Regions from separate parts of the Nocardioides eburneiflavus genome, predicted to be linked through region 1. Evidence: predicted binding sites of a transcription regulator. Region 1 holds the regulator's gene; each other region holds the start of a gene.
The links. The regulator LexA, encoded in region 1, represses DNA repair genes until DNA is damaged. The targets are predictions, from matches to a motif close to TCGAACANNTGTTCGA.

Region 1 (7,423 bases):
GGTCGTCCCAGGTCACGATGAACGGGTGGCGGGCGTGCAACGCACGCAGGTCGGGGTCGGACTTGTACTGCGCGTGCCGCTGGCGGTAGTCGGCCAGGCCGACCATCTCGCGCGCCGGCGCGTGCGGCCTGATGTCGGTGTTGGCGCGGCCGTAGCCGTACTCGCCGGGCGCGTACTCGTAGAGGTAGTCGCCGAGGTGGATCACCGCGTGGAGGTCGTCGCGCCGGGCGAGGTGGCGGTAGGCGGAGAACCAGCCGGCCTGGAGGTTGGCGCACGACACCACGCCGAACCGCAGGCCCGCGGGCGTGGCGTTGCGGGCCGGGGCGGTGCGCGTACGCCCCACCGGGCTCGTCTCACCGCGGCAGGTGAAGCGGTAGAAGTACGCCGCGTCGGGGCGCAGCCGGGTCGCGTCGACCTTCACGGTGTGGTCGCGGGCGGGCCCGGTGCGGACCGACCCCCGGCGTACGACGTCGCGGAACCCGCGGTCGGTAGCGACCTCCCACGTGACCCGTACGCGGGGGCCGGCGCCCGAGCCCGGGTCGGCGGCCGCGGTCGGGGTGACGCGAGTCCAGAGGACGACCGCGCGCGGGAGCGGGTCGCCGGAGGCGACGCCGTGCTGGAAGGTCTCGTGCCGGGGTCGTGCTCCGACGGCCTGGGTGCCGCCGGCGACCGCGGCCGCCCCGGCGCCGCCGGCGATAACGGCCCGTCGGGAGAGGTGGGGTGAGGGGGTCACGGGTGGTTCAACGACGCACCCGCGCCGGGATTACGCCCCGCTTGGCCGCTGGTTGAGCAGGGCGCCCAGCGCCCGTGTCGAAACCCCCGCTTGGCCGCTGGTTGAGCAGGGCGCGCAGCGCCCGTGTCGAAACCCCCGCTTGGCCGCTGGTTGAGCAGGGCGCCCAGCGCCCGTGTCGAAACCGAGGCGAGTCGAGGCCTTGGTTCCGACACGCTCGTTCCTCGCTGCTCAACCAGCGGGACGTTCGGTCGTCCGGCGGCTTTGGCCGCTGGTTGAGCAGGGCGCGCAGCGCCCGTGTCGAAACCGAGGCGAGTCGAGGCCTTGGTTCCGACACGCTCGTTCCTCGCTGCTCAACCAGCGGGACGTTCGGTCGTCCGGCGGCTTTGGCCGCTGGTTGAGCAGGGCGCGCAGCGCCCGTGTCGAAACCGAGCGAGTCGAGGCCTTGGTTTCGACACGCTCGTTCCTCGCTGCTCAACCAACGGGACGTTCGTTCCTCGCTGCTCAACCAGCGGGACGTTCGTGCCTCGCTGCTCGACCAGCGGCACGCGCGCTCAGCCGAACGGGATGCGCCCCCGCAGCGACTCCGGGTCGTTGACCGGCTGCTCGCCGGTCTCCTTGATGACCTCGCGCGCCTTGTCGACGCTGTCCCAGACGTTCCAGAGGACGACGCCGCGGACCTGGCCGGACTTCAGGTAGTAGACGACGCCCGTGCCGATCTCGCCGTCCTTCCAGTCCTCGACCAGGTCGAGGCGGCTGCTGGTCTCGCCGACGGCCTCGTAGCCCTCGTCGAGGATGTCGGACCAGAAGAACGGCGTGTAGTCGTACGCCGCATCGGCGCCGGCCATCACCCTGCCGGCGTGCTCGCCGGACTTCTCGGCGTGGTCGACGTGCTCGACCCGGCGGCGGCCGAGGAGGGCGTCGGGGTAGGACGCGACGTCGCCCGCGGCGTACACGTCGGGGTCGCTGGTGCGCAGGTGGTCGTCGACCACGACGCCGTTGTCGACCTCGAGGCCGGCGGCCTCGGCGAGCCCGGTGCGCGGCAGGACGCCGACGCCGATCACGGCGGCGTCGGCGACGATGTGGGAGTCGTCGTCGAGGCGGATCCGTACGCCGCCGTCGTCCTCCTCGCCACCCGAGACCGAGCCGTGCACGATGGTCACGCCGCGGTCGGCGAGCTCCTTGGTGAGGTGGGCGGCCAGGGCGCGCGGGAACATCTGCTCCTGCACGTCCTCGAGGTCGAGGACGAGGGTGACGTCGATGCCGTTCTGGATCAGCGCCGAGGTGATCTCGGAGCCGATGTAGCCGCCGCCGACGACCGCGACGTGGCTGCCCTTCGCGGCGACCGCGCGCAGCCGCTCGTAGTCGGCGGCGGTGCGGTAGTAGAGGACGCGCGGGCCGGGGTCGACGCCGAGCACGCGCGGCTCTGCGCCGGTCGCGAGCAGGAGCTTGCCGTAGCCGACGCTGCTGCCGTCGGCGAGACGTACGACGTGGGCCTCGCGGTCGATCGCGGTGACGGTGGTGTCGGTGAGGAGGTCGACGGCGTCGTCGTCGTCGAGGTCGCCGGCCAGCGAGCTGCCCTCGAGGGTCGCGTCGTCCTTGAGCCAGAGGTCCTTGGTGAGCACGGGCCGGTAGACCGGCTTGGCGGGCTCGGAGCCGAGCACGCCGATCGTGCCGCTGGCGTCCTCGGCGCGGATGCCCTTCACGGCGCTCGCCGCGGCGACCCCCGCTCCGACGATGACGTAGTCGTAGGTCTTCTCGGCGTCAGTGTTTCGGGCGTCGCTCATGCTGCCATCGTGGCCCGCGGGTGGTGGGCTTTCAACGCCCGTCCCACCCCTACGGCTCTCAGAGGCTGCGGAGCACCGCCGTCACCACGCCGAGGATCGTGGCGTCGTCGCCCGGGATCGGGTCGTAGGCGTCGTTGTGCGGCAGCAGCCAGACGTGGCCGTCCTTGCGCTGGAACGTCTTGACCGTGGCCTCGCCCTCGATCAGCGCGGCGACGATCTGGCCGTTGGTGGCGGTCTGCTCCTGGCGGATCACGACGTAGTCGCCGTTGCAGATGGCCGCGTCGACCATCGAGTCGCCGGAGACCTCGAGCAGGAAGAGCGTGCCGTCGCCGACGAGCTGCTTGGGCAGCGGGAACACGTCGGTGACCTGCTCCTCGGCGAGGATCGGGCCACCGGCGGCGATGCGGCCGACGACCGGGATGTTGACCGCGGTCGGGGCGATGTCGCCGATGCCGGTCTCGTCGACGCTCGACTCCTCGCCGTGGGACAGGGAGCGGCGCGCCGCCATCACCTCGGGGAGGAACACCTCCAGGGCGCGGGGACGGTTGGGGTCGCGCTTGAGGAAGCCCTTGCCCTCGAGCACGCGCAGCTGGTGGGCCACGCTGGACGACGACGTGAGGCCGACGGCCTGGCCGATCTCGCGCATCGACGGCGGGTAGCCCTTGGACTCGATCGAGTCCTTGATCGTGGCGAGCACGCGCTGCTGGCGCGGCGTCAGCCCGGTGGCGTCCGGGGGGCCGTCGGGCATCTCGATGACGTTCTTGTCGTCCTGCTTGGCCATGGCGTCCTCCACTGCGTGGTGCCCCCACCGTCCGCGCCGGGCGGGAGCTGTGCGCTCACCGTAGCCCTCGGTGGGCCCGAGGATCAAACACCTGTTCGAAGTCGCGTGTCGCTGGGATGGCGCTAGTGTCGGTGCGATGCAGACCTCGTGCGTCGTCACCGGTGGAGCGCGCGGGATCGGGCGCGGCATCGCGGAGCTGATGGTCGCGCGCGGCCACGCCGTCGTCATCGGCGACCTCGACGGGTGGGCGGCCGCTGCGACGGCGGCGGAGATCGGCGCGGTCGCGGGCCTCGGTCAGGACGTACGCGATCCCGCCTCCCACGTCCTCGTCGCGGAGGAGGCGGCCCGTCACGGGGCGCTGACGTCGTGGTTCAACAACGCCGGCGTCGGTGACGACGGCGCCCTGGCCGCGCTGACGGACGAGCAGGTGCGCCGCCTGGTGGAGGTCAACCTGCTCGGTACGACGTGGGGCACCCGAGCCGCGCTGGCGGCGTTCGGGCCGGCCGGGGGAGACGTCGTCAACGTCGCCTCGCTGTCGGGCCTCGGGCCGGTGCCGGGCTACAGCATGTACGCCGCGACGAAGGCCGCGGTCGTCTCGCTGTCGGCGTCGGTCAACGCCGAGGCCCCCCGCGGGGTGCGGGTCCACGCGCTGTGCCCCGACGGGGTGGACACCGCGATGCTGGCCGCGCAGGACCCCGACGGCCTCGGCTCGCAGCTGACCCACTCCGGCGGCCCGATCCTCGGCGTGGCCGAGGTCGCCGAGGCGGCCGTCGCCCTCGTGGGCTCGCGCCGCGTGGTGCGGACCGTGCCGGGCTGGCGCGGCGGGGTGGTCCGCGGCGCCGCGCTCGCCCCGGGCGTCACGCAGCACGCCGCGTCGCTGTTCGCGGCGCAGGGGCGCCGCGCGATGCGGCGCCGCGCCGCCGGCTGAGCGCGGGCGCCCGCCCGACCACTTGCCCACTCGAGCGGGCATATGTCCGCTCGAGCAGGGGCATGCTGTGCGACCGGCGACTACTCGGGTCACCAAGTGGACCGCAGGGCGCGATCAGGGCAGGCGTACCTGGCCGTGCTTCATCTTCCAGAGGAAGTACTTCTCGAAGCCGAGCTTCATCGCGTGGGCCTGCGGGCCGGGGATCAGCACGCCGTGCTTGCGCGGCGGCAGCATCTTGTCGGCGAGGATGATGACGCCGTTGTTGCCGGCGTCCATCACGCAGACCGCCGGGATGTCGCCGAACGCCTTGTGCGCGTCGGGTGCCTCGCCCCTGATCTGGGCGGCGATGTTGGTCGCCGCGACGTGGGCCTGCTGCTCGGTGGGGAAGCCGGTCTTGGGGATGCCGACCGGCGTGGGGGTCTGCCACGGGACGTCGACCGCGGCGGCGACGCCCACGGCGTACACGTCGTCGTAGGCCTCGCTCTGGTAGGTGTCGCGCACCTTCACGAACCCGTTGTCGTCGGCGAGCTTGGGCGTGTTGCGGACGACCTCCTGGCCGGAGAACGGCGGGATGATCATCGCGTAGCCGAAGTCGAGCGCGCTCCCGTCGGCGAGCACCAGCCGGCCCTCGTCGACGTGGTCCATCGCGGTGTCGAGGACGGCGTCGATCTTCTCCTTCTTGAGGAACATCCCGAGCAGGCTCTCGCCGTGGGGGAGGCCGCCGATGCCGAAGTGGCCGAGGAACGGCTCGGCGCTGACGTAGGTGAGCTTCACGCGGTCCTTGAGGCCGGCCTTCTTCAGCTGGTAGCTGGTGTTGAAGAGGAACTCGTACGCCGCGCCGAAGCAGCCGGCGCCCTGGGTCGCGCCGATGACGACGTCGCCCGGCTTCTCGCGGAACTGCCGCCAGCCCTCACCGGCGTGGATCGCGTCGTCCATCGTCGTGATGGTGTGCGCGTTGCCGCCCTCGCCGAGGCCGGGGATGACCTCGAAGCGGTTGCGGTAGCCGGTGGCGATGACGAGGTAGTCGTAGTCCTGCGGGCCGGCGGTGGTCTCGACGCGCCGGGCCTCGGGGTCGATCGCGGTGGCCTCGGCGTGGACGAACTCGACGTCGTGCTCCTCGAACGTCGGGCCGACCTTGAAGGTGATGTCGGCGCGGGTGCGCTTGCCGAACGGCACCCAGATCAGCGACGGGGTGAAGAGGAACTCGTCGGAGGAGGACACCACCGTCACGTCGACGTCCCCGTGCAGCTCGTGCTTGACCGTGATGGCGGCGGTGAGACCGCCGAAGTTGCCCCCGAGGACCAGGACCTTCTTGCGCGACATGGCTCGCTCTCCTTGTGTCGTGTGGCTGTGCCTCCACGCTCGTCGCTCCGGGGTGGTGCGGGTAGGTCCGTTGGTCCTCTCCGTGGGGGCCGTCCGGACGTCGAACAATTGTTCGCCCTGATGCTTGCGTTGTTCGAACAGGTGCTCTACCGTCGTACACATGTTCGATCGAACGCCTGATCGACACCCGGTGGCCCAGGCCACTGTCGGTGGGTCCGACTAGACATTCGCTCGACAGAGACATCCGGCTGAATCTTCCCCAGGAGGCCACCATGAGCACCCTCAGCCTTGCCCCCGCCTTTGCCCCCGTTCCCGTCCGCCGCGGCTCGACCGTACGGCTGACCCGGCGCGGGCGCCTCGTGGTCTTCGTGACCTCGCTGTTCCTCGTGCTCAGCGTGGCCTTCATGCTCGCCGGCGGCGCCGTCGGCACGGGCTCGTCCGGTGAGCCGGCGCCCACCGAGATCGTCCAGGTCGCTCCCGGCGACACCCTCTGGGGGATCGCCAGCGAGATCGCGGCCGACGGCGACGTCCGCTCGATGATGAACGAGATCGAGCGCCTCAACGCCCTCGAGTCCACCGGCCTCAGCGCCGGCCAGAAGCTCCGCGTCCCTGTCGTCTCCGACTGACGCGCGAGGCCTCCATCAGCCGCTTCGACCCCGGCTGGTGGAACCAAGGGGAAGACCGAGGGGCGGGCCTGGTGGCCCGCCCCTCGGCGCATGTGTTCTCGGTGGTCGAGCAGCGACCGTCCTTCCCGCATCGGGAATCACCGGTTGCCCGGTGGTTCCCGACAGCAATGTGGAGTCCGTGAGCCGGATAGCGGGTCGCGGACTCCACAATCTCCGCCACCGCAGGGGGACTCGGGTTATCCACAGATCCTCGTCGGGGGTGGTTCGACCCACGCCCGAATGGGTAGTTTCCCGGTGCTGACGTTGTTCTCGGGAAGGCACTTCATGTACGTACGCCGCGCACTCGCGCTCACCATCGCGGTCCCCGTCCTGCTGGCGGGGTGCTCCGACGACCCGGAGCCCACGCCGAAGATCCCGGAGCCGCCGAGCTCGTCCCCGACGCCCTCGGAGCCGGCGACTGAGGAGCCGGAGGCGGAGAGTCCGGAGGAGTTCATCCGGCGGTGGGCCTCGGAGGAGGCTCGGATGGAGAACACTGGCGATACGGCGGACTACCGAGCGCTGTCACAGAAGTGCCGAGCCTGCATCGAGCTTGCTGATCTGGTGGAGCAGTACTACGAAGCAGGAGGCTTCGTCGAATGGGACGGGTGGAAAATTCGAAGCATTCGGTCGCGCGGTACTAGTAGACGTGCGTTTCTAGTGAAGGTGAACTCTGCGCCTACAAAATATGCAGAAAGGGCCGGCGGTAAGGAGAAGTCATTTCCCGGTGGCCCAGGGGCTCATCTGATAACCGTCGCACCCGACGGAACGTCGTGGCAGGTGGTCGACAAGTCCGAGGTGGCCGGGTGATGTCTCAGCTCGTTCGACTTCAAGTTCTCGCCTGCATAGTCTGCGTGCTCGTGTTGACCGGCCCTGCGGCACACGCGGAGTGCGGCGTCGAAGCCGAACTCGGAGAGGTGGTCGAGCAATGCGACAAGTCGGCGGGCGAGATCGAGGCAGAGAAGGCGAAGTACCCAACGGCCAAGTGGACCGTCCGTCAGCTCTGCAAAGACGGCGGACGCAATCCTGAGGGGATCTGCTTCAACCCACAGGAATGCACCACTGTGAGTGGTGTCCCAGGCACTCGATACACTCTCTTCAAGGATGGCGAGAACGATGGAACAGCTTGTCTGAGTGCTGGCGAGGCTGATGCCGTGGACGATCCCCCGCCTATCCGGGTGATTGTTATTGAAGCCTTTGAAAGGCTCGATT
Region 2 (7,423 bases), 1.0 Mb from region 1:
TAGTCGACGCGGATGCGGGCGACGGCGTCCTCGGCGACGTAGCGGTCGACGGCGACCACGAAGGCGATCGCCTCGCCGACGTAGTTGACCTCCTCGCGCGCCAGCGCGTACTGGGTGCGGCCGTGGGTGAGCGTCGGGTGCGGGATGAGCAGCGGCAGCGGCTCGGCCATCGGGCCGGTGAGGTCCTCCCAGGTCCACACCGCGACCACGCCGTCGAGATCGAGCACGTCGGAGACGTCGATGTCGACGATGCGGGCGTGGGCGTGGGGCGAGCGGAGGACGGCCGCGTGCAGCAGCCGCGGGTCGTCGGTGAGGAGGTCGTCGACGTAGCGGCCCTGTCCGCGCAGGAAGCGCTGGTCCTCCACGCGCGGCACCTTGGCGCCGAAGAGCTTGGTGGTCACTCGTCCCCCTTGCCCAGCTCGGCCGCGCGCAGCACCGACTTCACGATGTTCTGGTAGCCGGTGCAGCGGCAGAGGTTGCCGGCGATCATCTCGCGGGCCTCCTCCTCGCTCGGGTCGGGGTTGTCGGCGAGGCCGGCGGTGATCGTGGTGAGGAAGCCGGGCGTGCAGAAGCCGCACTGGAGGCCGTGGCAGTCGGAGAATGCCTGCTGCACCGGGCTGAGCGACCCGTCGTCCTCGGTCAGTCCCTCGACGGTGGTGATCTCGGCGTCGACGGCCGACACGGCGAGCATCAGGCACGAGCGCACCGGCCTGCCGTCGACGAGGATCGTGCAGGCGCCGCAGACGCCGTGCTCGCAGCCGACGTGGGTGCCGGTGAGGCCGCAGTCGTGGCGCAGCGCGTCGGACAGCAGCCGACGGGCCGGGACCTGCACCTCGTGGACGGATCCGTTGACGTGCAGTCGTACGTCGTGGAGCTGCTCGGCGCCCGGGATGCTCATGCGCTCCTCCCCTGTGTCGTCGTCTGGCGGGCGTGGTGGATGGCGTCCGCCAGGACCCGCGGCGTCAGCACCTTGACCAGGTGGGCGCGGTAGGCGGCGGTGGCGTGGATGTCGTCGGCCGGCTCGAGCTCGGCCAGCGCCGCACCGGCGGGGTCGTCGAGGGCATCGGTGACGTCTACAACGACGGGCACGTCGCTCACCGACACGAAGCCGACCCGCGCGCGGGTGACCTCTCCCCCGGCGGTCTCGACGTGCGCGGCGACCCCGACCAGCGCGTAGTCGCCGTGGCGACGGGCGATCTCCTGGAACGCGACGCCCGCCCCCGGCCCGAGGGCCGGGAAGAACGCCTCGACGGCGATCTCGTCGTGGGCCAGCGTCGACTCCAGCGGCCCCGCGAAGAGCTCGGCGGCGGGGATCGTACGGCGCCCGCGCACCGACGCGACGTCGACCGATCCGTCCAGCAGCCGCAGGACCATCGGCATCTCGGCCGCGGCGTCGGCGTGGACCAGTGAGCCCACCGTCGTGCCGCGGTTGCGGATCGTGGGGTGCGCGACGTGGCTGAGCGCCATCGCGAGGAGCGGCTGGCTCGCGGTCGCCTCGGCCGAGGCGAGCACGTCGGCGTGGCGGGCGAGGGCGCCGATCCGTACGCCCTCCCCGGCCCCGTCCCCGGCCCCGCCCGGAGAGACGGTGACGTGGCCGAGGTCGGGCAGGGCGTTGATGTCGACGAGCATCGAGGGTGCGGCCAGACGCATCGAGAGGAGCGGGACGAGCGACTGGCCGCCGGCCAGCACCTTCGCCCCCTGCTGCCCCGCGAGCGCCGCGAGGGCTTCCTCGAGGGTGGCCGGGCGCAGGTAGGCGAAGGGTGCGGGCTTCATCGGTTGTGCGCGCCTCCGGAGGCTGCGTCGTCGACGCCGCCGTCGTAGCCGGGGTGGCTGAGGTTGCGGGTGACGGTGCCGGCGCCGTCCCCGCCACGGCCCTTGACCATGTGGAAGAAGACGATGACCAGGATCGTGCCGAGGGCGATGCCGCCGAGCTCGAAGTCGTCGCCGAAGGTGAGGGTCACGCCGCCAATGCCGGCGATGATGCCAGCGGCCAGGCCGACCATGTTGACGGGGTTGCCGAAGTCGATGTTGTTCTCGACCCAGATCTTCGCGCCCACCAGTCCGATCATTCCGTAGAGCACGACCGTGATGCCGCCCAGGACTCCGCCCGGGGTGGCGTTGACGACCGCACCGAACTTCGGGCAGAGGCCGAGCAGGATCGCCACGAGCGCGGCGACGTAGTAGGCGGCCGAGGAGTAGACCCGCGTGGCGCCCATGACGCCGATGTTCTCGGCGTACGTCGTGGTCGGCGAGCCGCCGAACGCGCTGGCGAAGGCGGTCGCGATGCCGTCGGCGCCGATGGCGCGGCCCATGTAGGGGTCGAGGTCCTCGCCGGTCATCTCGGCGACGGCCTTGACGTGGCCGGTGTTCTCCGCGACGAGCGCGATGACGCCGGGCAGGACGAGCAGGATCGCGGTCAGCGAGAACGACGGGCCGTGGACGACGGAGACGCCGTCAGCCAGGGTGCCGCTGGGCAGTCCGATCCAGTCGGCGGCCTGGACGGCAGCCCAGGAGACGCGGTCGTGCTCGACCGCCTCACCGTTGCTCACCGGTGTCACGGAGGTGATCGGGCCGATGACGACGTCGGCGAGCCACGACAGCAGGTAGCCGAAGATCAGTGCCAGGAAGACCGCGATGCGCGACCAGAAGCCGGGCAGGGCCACGGCGGCGAACACCATGAACGCCGCCGTCAGCAGGGCGATCCACTGGTCCTGTGGCCAGTAGATGCCGGCCACGACGGGTGCGAGGTTGAAGCCGATGAGCATGACGACGGCGCCGGTGACTGCGGGCGGCAGGATCCGGTGGATGAGCTCGGCGCCGGCGAAGTGGATGAGCACACCCACGGCCGCGAGCACGAGGCCGCCGACGAGGATCGCGCCGGTGACGTACGACGAGTCGTTGCCCTCGTCGAGAGCGCGGATCGCCGCGACCGACGCCACGAACGAGGCGCTGGTGCCGAGGTAGCTCGGCACGCGGTTCTGGACGATCAGCAGGAACAGGATCGTGCAGAAGCCCGAGAACATGATGGCGAGGTTGGCGTCGAGCCCCATCACCAGGGGGAACACGAAGGTGGCGCCGAACATGGCGACCACGTGCTGGGCGCCGAGCCCGATCGTCTTGCCCCACGGCAGCCGCTGCATCGGCAGCACCGCCTGACCGGGTGCGGGATCGACCACGTCCCACTTGAACATCGACATGTGCAGGCCTCCAGATTCGCAGGGGTGTGTACCCGAGAAGCCACAAACTAGTGCGGCCCATCTCACACCCTCACTGGCGACATCTGCCGAAGGAACGCCGCAGTCGCTGACAAGTTCTCGGGTGGGTCGGGCAGATGTCGACCATGACGTGCACGTTCCCGCCTGTCACCTCGCGCACTCGTACGCTTCGGGGATGGAGCTGCGCCGCGCGACCGAGGCCGACGCACGACCCATGGCCGCCATCGCCGCAGCGGCGTACTCCCCCTACCTCGAGCGCTTGGACGGCCTGCGGCCCGGCCCGATGGACACCGACTACGCCGCTGCGGTCGCGGACACCGAGGCCTGGGTCGCCGTGTCCGGTGGCGCCGTCGTCGGCTTCGTGCTCCTCGTCGAGGAGGACGGGTGCCTGCTCCTCGAGAACGTCGCGGTCCTGCCGGAGCACCACGGCCGCGGCATCGGGCGCCGGCTCCTGGAGCTGGCCGAGCACCGGACTGCCGAGCTGGGGCACGACCGCCTCCGGCTCTACACCCACGTGACGATGATCGAGAACCAGGCGCTGTACGAGCGGACAGGCTACGTCGAGACCGCCCGCACCACCGAGCACGGGTTCACGCGGGTGTTCTACGAGAAGCGGCTCTGACCGATCTCCCCATCGGTGGTCGACCAGCCTGTCAGCCATCGCTGGTCGAGTAGCCGGCGAGGAACGAGCCCCGGTGTATCGAGACCCGGGCGACCGTTCGCTGGTCGAGGAGGTCGCGCAGCGACCGTCACGAGACCCCTGACCCGGTGCGCAGACCTGTTCGGAAATACTTCTCCACAGTCGCGTTCTCACAGGTCGCAGTGTCGGTGGGCTCTGGGAGACTGGACCCATGTCCACCACTGCTCCGGCCCCCGCCACCAGCCCCGTGCTGGATCGTGCGGTGCTGGATCGTGCGGTGTCGGATCGGGTGCTGGATCGGGCGGTGGCGGCGATGACGGCGAAGCGTCGCGTGGAGGTCGAGGTGCTGGAGTCCGCGCTGGCGTGGGCGCAGGCGCACGTCGTGTCCGACGAGGAGGTGGCGGCGGGGTGGCGTTCGGAGACGATCCACGCGCCGGGGTCGGCGGCGGCGTTGTTCGGGGAGCGTCCCCTGCCGATCGCCGGGGAGGGTGCCCCGCTGGTCGCGGAGTTCGCGGTGGTCGAGCTGTCGGGGGTGTTGGAGCAGTCCCACGAGGCCACGCTGGCGCTGCTGGGTGACGTGCTCGACCTGGCCCACCGCCTGCCACGGCTGTGGACGCTGGTGCGGTCGCTGGGCGTGCCGGTGCGGCTGGCGCGGGAGGCGGCGCGGGTCTCGCGCGACCTCGACCCGGTCGCGGCCGGCCACGCGGACCGGCTGCTGGTGTGGCAGCCGCGCCGGTTGAACCCGCACCGCATCGGGGTCCTGGTCCACGAGGCCCGCCTGTACGCGGACCCGGACCGGGCGATCGCCGACCACGACCACGCGCTGGAGTCCCGGCGGGTGGAGGTGCGCCACGAGCAGGGCGCACCGGGGGTGAGCGAGGTGTTCATGAGCCTCGACGTGGCTGATGCGGTCGCGTTCGACCACACCGTGTCGACGATGGCCACCACCATGCGAGCCCTGGGTCACCCCGGCGACCTCGGCGTCCGCCGCGCCCACGCGGTGGGGCTGCTCGCGGACCCGCAGCGGGCGCTCGACATCCTGGCTGTCGCGGATGTCGCGGACCCCGACCGGCCGGTCGACCCCGCCGTCGACGAGTCGGTGTGCGTGGCCGAGGAAGCCGCCTACGCGACCCCGGACCCGTTCCGCCGACCCACCACCGACACCCCCTCGAAGATGTCAGGCCGGGCGGGTCGGGCGGGTGAGGTGCGGCTGGTGCTGCACCTCACCGACCGCGACCTCCTCGCCCACGGCATTGACTCCCAGACCGTTGATGCCTGTGGGGTGGCGCGCAGTGACGAGCTCGGCCCGATGCTGCTGGGCCGGCTCCAGACGTGGCTGCTCACCGCCGGCACAGTGACCATCCAGCCCGTCCTCGACCTCGACCCGGCAACGAGCCCGATGCCCGCGGTCGACCAGCACGACCCGCCCGCGCCGATGGCCGCCGCAGTCCGGCTCCGGGACGCCACCTGCGTGTTCCCCGGCTGCAGCCGTCCCTCCGGGCGGGCCGACCTCGACCACATCGTCGAGTACGTCCCCCTCGACGAGGGCGGGCCACCCGGCCAGACCCACCCGGCCAACCTCGCGCCCCTGTGCCGGCGACACCACCGGGCCAAGACGTTCGGCGCCTTCACCTACCACCGCCGACCCGACGGCGCGTACGAGTGGACCCTGCCCTCCGGCAGGCGCATCGTCACCGACCCACCCCGCCCACGACCGAGACCAGGCCCAGGACCACAGCCACGCTCCAGACCCTGACCGCCCCGCCAGCCCGACACCACCGGTGATCGGGCCAGCGGCACGCCCAGGTCCGCGGCGCGGCTGCGGGAGTCACCCGGGAGGTGCGACCACCGCGTCAGCCTGCCCCGACATCCGGAGTGCCTCGGACACGAATCCGCTGGCTTTGAGGTCCTCGACTGCTGCGCGCAGGAACGCCACGGTGTCCGGGTGCCGCCCCTTCGCGGTGCCCACTGCCTGCTGGATCTGCATGAATCGCTGGTCGATCAGGCGCATGTCCGCTCGCCCCTGGACGAAGGCGGTCATCGGTTGGCGGATTCCCGCCGCGGCGTCCAGCCCGTCGTCGAGGAAGACGTCGACGCCCTCCTCGCCTCGCACCACGGTCGCGTGCTGGAGGGTCCGGGTGAGGTGGAGGTCGTACGCGGAGCCGCGCTTGACCCCGATCCGCACGCCGGGCTGGTTGATGTCAGCAGGCGTCTGGTGGCCGGCATCCGCGCGGACCGCGTAGACACCTTCGACCAGGCGCGCCCCGATCTCACTGGCAAGGGCGACCGTGACCAGGACCCGAGCCGGCTGTCAGCCCCGGCGCAGGATGTCGCGCAGCACCTGCGGGTAGTTGGTGATGATGCCGTCGACGTCCCACCTGATCGCCCGGCGCATGTCCTGGCCGGCGTTCACGGTCCACACGTGCGCCTCCATGCCCTGGGCGTGGATCTGGTCGACGGTGGCCTCGTCGATCGCGCCGAGCGCGGGGTTCACCTGCTGCGCCCAGGTCGCGGCGGCGGCGATGTCCGCCGGGGTCGGCCTGCTCCCGTAGAGCAGCCCGACGGTGACGTCGGGAGCCAGGTCCTTGTACGCGCGCAGCCAGGGGTGGTTGAAGGACTGCACGACGACCCGGTCGCGCTGGAGCGCCCGGGTGAACGCAGGGAGCGAACGCAGCTCCTTGTCGAGGTCGACCTCGATGCCGGGGTAGAGCTCGGGCGCCTTGGGCTCGAGCAGCATGCCGGCCCGATCGCCGACCGCGCCGACCCACTCGGCCAAGGTCGGCACCCGCTCCCCCGCGAACTCCGGGGCGAACCACGAGCCGGCGTCGAGCTGCTTGATCTCGGCGAGCGTGAAGTCGCGGACGTTCCAGGGGGCGCGGTCCGGGAAGACCTGCTCGACGTCGGTCGTCCGCGCGAGGGTGACGTCGTGCATGATCACCAGCTCGCCGTCGAGGGTGCGCTGGATGTCGTTCTCGACCACGTCGGACTTCTGCGCGAGGGCGAGCCGGACCGCGGCGAGCGTGTTCTCCGGAGCCGCTCCGGACGAGCCGCGGTGAGCGGTCACCTTGATCGCGGGCGCCGGGGCTGCCGAGGCGCCCGGTGCGGAGAGGGTGCCCACCGAGCCCAGCAGGGCGAGGGCGAGGACGGGTGCTGCGAGGAGTCGCGTCGTACGGCGCATCTGGTGTTCTCCCGAGGAGTGTCGGGCCCAGCCGGTCGGCCGGGCGCTCCCGCCCACCGTGCGCGCCCGAGGCCAACGCACGGTGACGGGAGGCGCAACCGACCGTGTCGGCTGCGTGCCGGCCTCAGGACAGGTCGACCACCACGACGGTGTGGTTGTCCGGCTCGCCGGCGGCGACGACGGCCGCCGCCACGGAGTCCGCGACGTCCTGCGGCTCGCCGTCGGCGAGGAGCAGCGGGGCGAGGTCGTCGACGTACGAGTGGACGCCGTCGGTCGTGAGCGCCAGCCGGTCGCCCGGCCGGAGGTCGACCGCGGCCTCGTCGGCCACGACGCCCGGGGCCAGGGCGCGGTTGAGCAGGTTGCGGTGCTCGTGCGAGCGCGCCTCGTCGA
Region 3 (7,423 bases), 1.4 Mb from region 1:
CACGAACCACGCACCGATCGCCACGGCGACGTGCAGCCAGAACCCGGACCAGAACAGCGGGGTCGTGTCAGTCTGCACACGATCATCCTGCATCTGCCCACTCTCACACGACATGCGCGTGCCACAGGCCCGATCACCGGTGGTGTGGGACTGTCCGAACAACGGTGTAAGTGGCTCGACACGCTGACCAGCTGGTTGGCGAGATGGAGTCACGATGACCGAAACACTGAGTTCTGTGAGCCCACCCGAGGATGTGGCGGTGTCACCGCCGGACGTTGCGCAGGAAGGTGACCCTGGCTTCGAGGGGTCTGCTCAGCCATCTGCTGAGGAGCTCGAGATCGCCCGCGAGCTGGTCCGCACGGCGCGGTCTCGTGGGGTCGCGTTGACCGGCCCGGATGGCATGTTGAAGGCCCTGACCAAGACCGTGATCGAGACGGCGCTGGACGAGGAGATGTCTGAGCACCTGGGCTATGGCAAGCACGAGGCCGCCGGCCGCAACAGCGGGAACTCCCGCAACGGGGTTCGGACCAAGACGGTGCTGACCGACAACGTCGGACCGATCAAGATCACCGTCCCGCGTGATCGCGATGGCACCTTCAGCCCGGTGATCGTGGCCAAGCGCCAACGACGCCTCGGTGATGTCGACACGATCGTGTTGTCGCTGGCAGCCAAGGGCCTCACGACCGGTGAGATCAGCGCTCACTTCGCCGAGATCTACGGGGCCTCGCTGTCGAAGGACACAATCTCGAGGATCACCGACAAGGTCGTGGCCGAGATGGCCGAGTGGACCTCGCGGCCCCTGGAGAAGGTCTATGCCGCGGTGTTCATCGACGCGATCTACGTCAAGATCCGCGACGGCCAGGTCGGGAACCGTCCGATCTACGCCGCGATCGGTGTCGACCTCGCCGGCCACAAGGACATCCTCGGCATCTGGGCCGGCACCGGTGGCGGGGAGTCAGCGAAGTTCTGGCTTCAGGTCCTGACCGAGCTGAAGAACCGCGGCGTGGAGGACATCTTCTTCGTCATCTGCGACGGCCTCAAGGGCCTGCCCGACTCCGTCGGAGCGGTGTACGGCCAAGCCGTTGTGCAGACGTGCGTGATCCACCTGATCCGCAACACCTTCCGCTACGCCTCGAAGAAGTACTGGGGACAGATCGCCACCGATCTGAAGCCGATCTACGGTGCCCCGACCCGGGAGGCGGCCTGGCGGGCGTTCGAGGAGTTCGACGAGAAGTGGGGCAAGCCCTACCCCGCGATCAGTGGCCTGTGGCGATCGGCGTGGGAGCAGTTCACCCCGTTCCTCGACTACGACGCCGAGATCCGCAAGGTGCTGTGCTCGACCAACGCGATCGAGTCGTTGAACGCCCGCTACCGTCGCGCGGTCACGGTGCGGGGCCACTTCCCGACCGAGCAGGCAGCGATGAAGTGCCTCTACATGGTCACCAGGTCGCTGGACCCCAAGGGCACCGGTCAGACACGATGGACGATGAGGTGGAAGCCAGCACTCAACGCCTTCGCCATCACCTTCGCCGATCGGATGCCGGCCCCGGAGAACCTCTAACAATGGAACCGCTGCTTACACCGTTAGTCGGACAGACCCGGTGGTGTCGGGCGTGCGGGGCGGTCAGGGTCTGGACCGTGGCTCTGGTCCTGGTCTCGGTCCTGGTCTCGGTCGGGGGCGGGGTGGGTCGGTGACGATGCGCCTGCCGGAGGGCAGGGTCCACTCGTACGCGCCGTCGGGTCGTCGGTGGTAGGTGAAGGCGCCGAACGTCTTGGCCCGGTGGTGTCGCCGGCACAGGGGCGCGAGGTTGGCCGGGTGGGTCTGGCCGGGTGGCCCGCCCTCGTCGAGGGGGACGTACTCGACGATGTGGTCGAGGTCGGCCCGCCCGGAGGGACGGCTGCAGCCGGGGAACACGCAGGTGGCGTCCCGGAGCCGGACTGCGGCGGCCATCGGCGCGGGCGGGTCGTGCTGGTCGACCGCGGGCATCGGGCTCGTTGCCGGGTCGAGGTCGAGGACGGGCTGGATGGTCACTGTGCCGGCGGTGAGCAGCCACGTCTGGAGCCGGCCCAGCAGCATCGGGCCGAGCTCGTCACTGCGCGCCACCCCACAGGCATCAACGGTCTGGGAGTCAATGCCGTGGGCGAGGAGGTCGCGGTCGGTGAGGTGCAGCACCAGCCGCACCTCACCCGACCGACCCGCCCGGCCTGACATCTTCGAGGGGGTGTCGGTGGTGGGTCGGCGGAACGGGTCCGGGGTCGCGTAGGCGGCCTCGTCGGCCACGCACACGCTCTCGTCGCGGTCGGGGTCGACGTCACGGTCGGGGTCCGCGACATCCGCGGCGGCCAGGATGTCGAGGGCCTGCTGCGGGTCCGCGAGGAGCCCGACCGCGTGGGCGCGGCGGACGCCGAGGTCGCCGGGGTGACCCAGGGCTCGCATGGTGGTCGACATGGTCGACACGGTGTGGTCGAACGCGACCGCATCAGCCACGTCGAGGCTCATGAACACCTCGCTCACCCCCGGTGCACCCTGCTCGTGGTGCACCTCGACGCGCCGGGACTCCAGCGCGTGGTCGTGGTCGGCGATCGCCCGGTCCGGGTCCGCGTACAGGCGGGCCTCGTGGACCAGGACCCCGATGCGGTGCGGGTTCAACCGACGCGGCTGCCACACCAGCAGCCGGTCCGCGTGACCGGCCGCGACCAGGTCGAGGTCGCGCGAGACCCGCGCCGCCTCCCGCCCCAGCCGCACCGGCACGACCAGCGACCGCACCAGCGTCCACAGCCGTGGCAGGCGGTGGGCCAGGTCGAGCACGTCACCCAGCAGCGCCAGCGTGGCCTCGTGGGACTGCTCCAACACCCCCGACAGCTCGACCACCGCGAACTCCGCGACCAGCGGGGCACCCTCGCCCGCGATCGGCAGGGGACGCTCCCCGAACAACGCCGCCGGCGACCCCGGCGCGTGGATCGTCTCCGAACGCCACCCCGCCGCCACCTCCTCGTCGGACACGACGTGCGCCTGCGCCCACGCCAGCGCGGACTCCAGCACCTCGACCTCGACACGACGCTTCGCCGTCATCGCCGCCGCCGCCCGGTCCAGCACCGCACGATCCAGCACCGCACGATCCAGCACGGGGCTGGTGGCGGGGGCCGGAGCGGTGGTGGACATGGGTCCAGTCTCCCAGAGCCCACCGACACCCCGACCTGCGAGAACAGGGTTGTGGAGAAGTATTTCCGAACAGGTCTGCGCACCGGGTCAGGGGTCTCGTGACGGTCGCTGCGCGACCTCCTCGACCAGCGAACGGTCGCCCGGGTCTCGATACACCGGGGCTCGTTCCTCGCCCGGCTACTCGACCACCGAAGCAGTGACCGGCTGCCCGGCCACCGAGGGGTGACCGAGAGCACGCCGCCACCCACTGCCCCGACCGAAAATCGCAGGACGACTGTCGGTCCCCCGGGCGAGAATGACCGGCGATGCTCACGGCCCTGAAGAACTACGCCACGCCCCCGTCCCCCCTCGCGCGGAGGCTGTCGGTCCAGTCCCTGCTCTTCGCCTCCGGCGACGGCGCGTTCCTCGCCGGGTCGGCGGTGTTCTTCACCCTCGTCGTCGGCCTCTCGCTGGCCGAGGTGGGCATCGGACTCACCATCGCCGCGGTGGCGAGCTTCATCGTCGCCGTGCCCATGGGCAAGCTGGTCGACCGCTTCGGCCCGAAGCGCATGTGGACCCTGTCGGCGTCGATCCATGGCGTGCTGTTCCTGGCGTGGCCGTTCATCGACAGCTTCCCCGAGTACGTCGCGCTCGCCGTCGTGATGGAGGTCGCCGGCACCCTGGGCGGCGCGGCCCACGGTGCGTACGTCATCGACATCCTGCCGCCGGCCGAGCGCGTCGAGTCGCGCGCCTACCTCTACTCCGCGCTCAACGTCGGCTTCAGCATCGGCGCCTTCCTCGGCGCGGGCGCGATCGCCTTCGGCACCGACGTCCTGCGGTGGGCACCCGTGGTGAGCGCGCTGCTGTTCCTCCTCAACGCCCTGGCGATCCCTCGGCTCCCCGACGCCAGCCACGACGTACGCAGCTCCGAGCCACGGGTCAAGCCCGAGGGCATCCCCGCGATCCGCAACCGCAGCTGGATCGCGGTCACCTTCTTCACCGGCGTCATGTGGACCAACCAGGTGCTGCTGCACACCGTCATCCCGGTGTGGCTGGTCACCGAGACCGACGCACCCAAGGTGCTGGTCGCGGTGCTCTTCGGCACCAACACGGTCATGTGCATCGTGCTCCCGCGGCTCGCGTCGCGTGGCATCCGCAACGTCGAGACCGCCCTGCGCGCCGTACGCCTCTCCACCCTCTTCTTCGTCCTGACGTGCCTCGTCACCCTGGCCACGCACGAGACGACCGGCTGGCTGACCATCGTGCTGTTCTTCCTCGGCCACATCGTCCTCACCTGGGCCGAGCTCTTCCTCTCCGCCTCGGGCTGGACCCTCGAGGTCGAGCTGATGGACCCCCGTCGCCGCGGCGACTACCAGGGCGTCTCCGAGCTCGGTGGCACGCTCGGGCGGTTCTGGGCACCCGCGGCCTACGGCTTCCTCGCGATGGAGTGGGGCGCCCTCGGCTGGCTCACGATCGCGGCGATCGTCGTCGTGGCAGCGGCCGGCCTGCACAAGTCGGCGCACGCAGGTCGACGCTTCCTCGAACAGCACGTGCCCGCCGACGTCCTGGCCGACGCCCGGGCGAGCGACCCGGAGCACGTGGATGTCGCGGTCTCGCAGGAGCCCTTGCCGATGGAGCCCGACGCACCCCTGCCAGAATCCACCGGTGACCTCCACCGCTGACTGGATCGCCGGCGCCCGGCCCCGCACCCTCCCCGCTGCGGTCGCGCCCGTGCTCGCCGGCACCGGCGTCGCGGCATACGTGGACCAGGCCGTGTGGTGGAAGGCGCTGCTCGCGCTGGTCGTGAGCCTCGCGCTGCAGGTCGGGGTCAACTACGCCAACGACTACTCCGACGGCATCCGCGGCACCGACGCCGAGCGGGTTGGTCCGATGCGCCTCGTCGGCTCGGGCGCGGCGACGCCCCGCGCGGTGAGGCTCGCGGCCTTCGCCGCCTTCGGCGTGGCCGCCGTCGCCGGCCTGGTCCTCGCGGCGACCACCGCCTGGTGGCTCGTCGCCGTCGGGCTCGTGTGCGTCGTGGCCGCCTGGTTCTACACCGGCGGCGACAGGCCCTACGGCTACCTCGGCCTCGGCGAGGTGATGGTCTTCGTCTTCTTCGGCCTGGTCGCCGTGGTCGGCACGACCTACGTCCAGACCTCGACCTGGGAGTGGCCCGCGCTCTACGCCGGCGTCGGCATCGGCGCCCTGGCCTGCGCCATCCTCGTCGCCAACAACCTGCGCGACATCCCCACCGACACCGTCGCCGGCAAGCGCACCCTCGCCGTACGCCTCGGCGACGAGCGCACCCGCTACCTGTACGCCTTCCTCGTCCTCGCCGCCGCCGCCGCGGTCGTCGCGGTCGCCGCCGCGACGACGTGGTGGGCGCTGGTCGGGCTCGGCTTCCTGGCCCGCGCGGGCGTCCCGACGCGGGCCGTCCTCGGCGGGGCGCAGGGTCCGGCGCTCATCCCGGTCCTGGCCGCGACCGGCGCCTCGGAGCTGATCTGGTCGGTGCTGGTCGCGGCGCCGCTGCTCGTGGTCTCGTGACGGGGCTCCGTCCCTCCTCGACCAACGGATAACCCGTGGCCCGTCCGGGCCCGCGCTCACTAGCGTGGCCGGGTGGACTACGCCTTCGACATCCTCGACTTCTCCGACGACTCCCCCGCAGCCGCCGCGCGGCGCCGCGGCTGGATCGAGGCGGTCCTGCGCGGCTTCAGCGAGGACCGCCCCGACGACGACGCCGTCGAGAGGTGGGTCAAGCACTACCGCACCGACGCGGTGATCGTGCGCGGCGCCTGGCTTCCCGAGGGCGAGTTCGGCGCGGGCCCCATGCCCGTCGCCACGTACGCCAGCCTCGACAAGACGCTCAACGCCGGGCGCGAGCTGCTGCCGCTGCGGATGATCACCGACGTCACCACGAGTGCCACGCATCGCCGCCAGGGCCTGCTGCGCCGCATGATCGAGGACGACCTCGTCGACGCCGTCGCCGCCGGCGTGCCGATCGCCGCGCTGACGGCGGCCGAGGCCACGATCTACGGTCGCTGGGGCTTCGGCCCGGCGACCTTCCGCGTGGGCGTCGAGGTCGACACCACTCCGGGGTTCGGGTTCCGCGACCTCGCCGACGCCGGTCGCGTCGAGCTGGTCGAGCCGGCCGACGCGTGGCCGCACGTCAAGGCCGTCTTCGACACCTTCCACGCTCGCCAGCGCGGCTCGGTCGCGTGGCCCGCCCCCTACGAGGACATGCACACCGGCGCCTGGGACCCCAGCAGCGGCGGCCCCAACCGCAAGCTCCGCGCGGCCGTGCACCTCGACGCGACCGGAACCGTCGACGGCTTCGTCCTCTGGAAGCCCGGCGAGGACCACACGGTCAAGGTCGACGAGATGGCGACGCTCACGCCGCAGGCCCAGCTCGCCCTCTGGTCGTTCCTGGGCAGCATGGACCGGGTCGCCAAGGTCACCTTCAACCTGTTCCACCCCGACGACCCGCTCATGTGGGCGCTCACCGACCTCAACCGGGTGAGGACGACCGAGGTCAAGGAGTTCCTCTGGCTGCGGCTCCTCGACGTGCCGCGCTGCCTCGCCGCCCGGCCCTGGTCGGCGGAGGGCTCGGTCGTGGTCGAGGTCGACGACCCGCAGGGCCACGCCGCCGGCCGCTTCACGGTCACCACCAACGACGGCGTGGCGACCGTGACCCGCACCGACGACGAGCCCGACGTACGCCTCACGTCCGAGACCCTGGGCTCGCTCTACCTGGGCGCGGTCCCCGTGCGCACGCTCCATCGCGCCGGTCGCCTCGACGGCTCGGAGGAGTCCGTACGCCGCCTCGCCGCGATGGCCGACCTGGGCGAGCCGGCCTACAGCCTCACGGGGTTCTGAGCTCGAGCGCCCTGCCCAGGAGCGAGCCCAGGCGACCGGCCTCGGCCGACAGCTCCTCGGACGGCGGTACGGTCGCCTCGAGCGCGTCGCCGTCGACCCGCCACGTCCCCGCGACGACCCCGTCCACGAGCACCGGGTTGACACCGCGGGTCATCTCGGTGCCGTGACCGTGGGGGACGACCCACGCGTCCTTGGTGCCCGGTCCCACCACCCAGTTGTCCTTGCCGGGCAGGAGCACCACGGTCGGCTCCGCGCGCGTGAGGGCCAGCTCGTCGATGCGCTCAGCCACCTGCCAGCGGGGCTCGCCGCCGACGTCGACCTCGACGAGGTCGTCCCGCACCGCGTGCCACCACTGCTCGAGTCGCTTGCGCCCGGCGCTCAGGCCCTCGCCCAGCCAGTGGTGCACGTGCT

Region 2: the regulator LexA is predicted to act here: its motif matches at 3,986-4,001, upstream of EXE59_RS12455 (HNH endonuclease signature motif containing protein).
Region 3: the regulator LexA is predicted to act here: its motif matches at 3,229-3,244, upstream of EXE59_RS01010 (HNH endonuclease signature motif containing protein).

The regions. Positions count from the first base shown of each region.
Region 1 covers NZ_SRRO01000001.1:1,652,205-1,659,627, forward strand. Annotated here, with positions in the region: gene EXE59_RS07765 (alkaline phosphatase D family protein) at 1-733, opposite strand, end outside; gene EXE59_RS07770 (NAD(P)/FAD-dependent oxidoreductase) at 1,285-2,517, opposite strand; gene lexA (transcriptional repressor LexA) at 2,576-3,298, opposite strand; gene EXE59_RS07780 (SDR family NAD(P)-dependent oxidoreductase) at 3,435-4,226, shown strand; gene EXE59_RS07785 (NAD(P)/FAD-dependent oxidoreductase) at 4,341-5,549, opposite strand; gene EXE59_RS07790 (LysM peptidoglycan-binding domain-containing protein) at 5,822-6,175, shown strand; gene EXE59_RS07795 (hypothetical protein) at 6,470-7,021, shown strand; gene EXE59_RS07800 (PKD domain-containing protein) at 7,021-7,423, shown strand, end outside.
Region 2 covers NZ_SRRO01000001.1:2,649,667-2,657,089, reverse strand. Annotated here, with positions in the region: gene cutA (aerobic carbon-monoxide dehydrogenase large subunit) at 1-401, opposite strand, end outside; gene EXE59_RS12475 ((2Fe-2S)-binding protein) at 398-898, opposite strand; gene EXE59_RS12470 (FAD binding domain-containing protein) at 895-1,773, opposite strand; gene EXE59_RS12465 (uracil-xanthine permease family protein) at 1,770-3,197, opposite strand; gene EXE59_RS12460 (GNAT family N-acetyltransferase) at 3,391-3,837, shown strand; gene EXE59_RS12455 (HNH endonuclease signature motif containing protein) at 4,067-5,611, shown strand; gene EXE59_RS23775 (type 2 periplasmic-binding domain-containing protein) at 5,684-6,040, opposite strand; gene EXE59_RS12445 (glycerophosphodiester phosphodiesterase) at 6,167-7,033, opposite strand; gene EXE59_RS12440 (MerR family transcriptional regulator) at 7,158-7,423, opposite strand, start outside.
Region 3 covers NZ_SRRO01000001.1:207,362-214,784, forward strand. Annotated here, with positions in the region: gene EXE59_RS01000 (hypothetical protein) at 1-78, opposite strand, end outside; gene EXE59_RS01005 (IS256 family transposase) at 215-1,561, shown strand; gene EXE59_RS01010 (HNH endonuclease signature motif containing protein) at 1,625-3,163, opposite strand; gene EXE59_RS01015 (MFS transporter) at 3,469-4,824, shown strand; gene EXE59_RS01020 (1,4-dihydroxy-2-naphthoate polyprenyltransferase) at 4,808-5,683, shown strand; gene EXE59_RS01025 (GNAT family N-acetyltransferase) at 5,756-7,012, shown strand; gene EXE59_RS01030 (DNA glycosylase AlkZ-like family protein) at 6,999-7,423, opposite strand, start outside.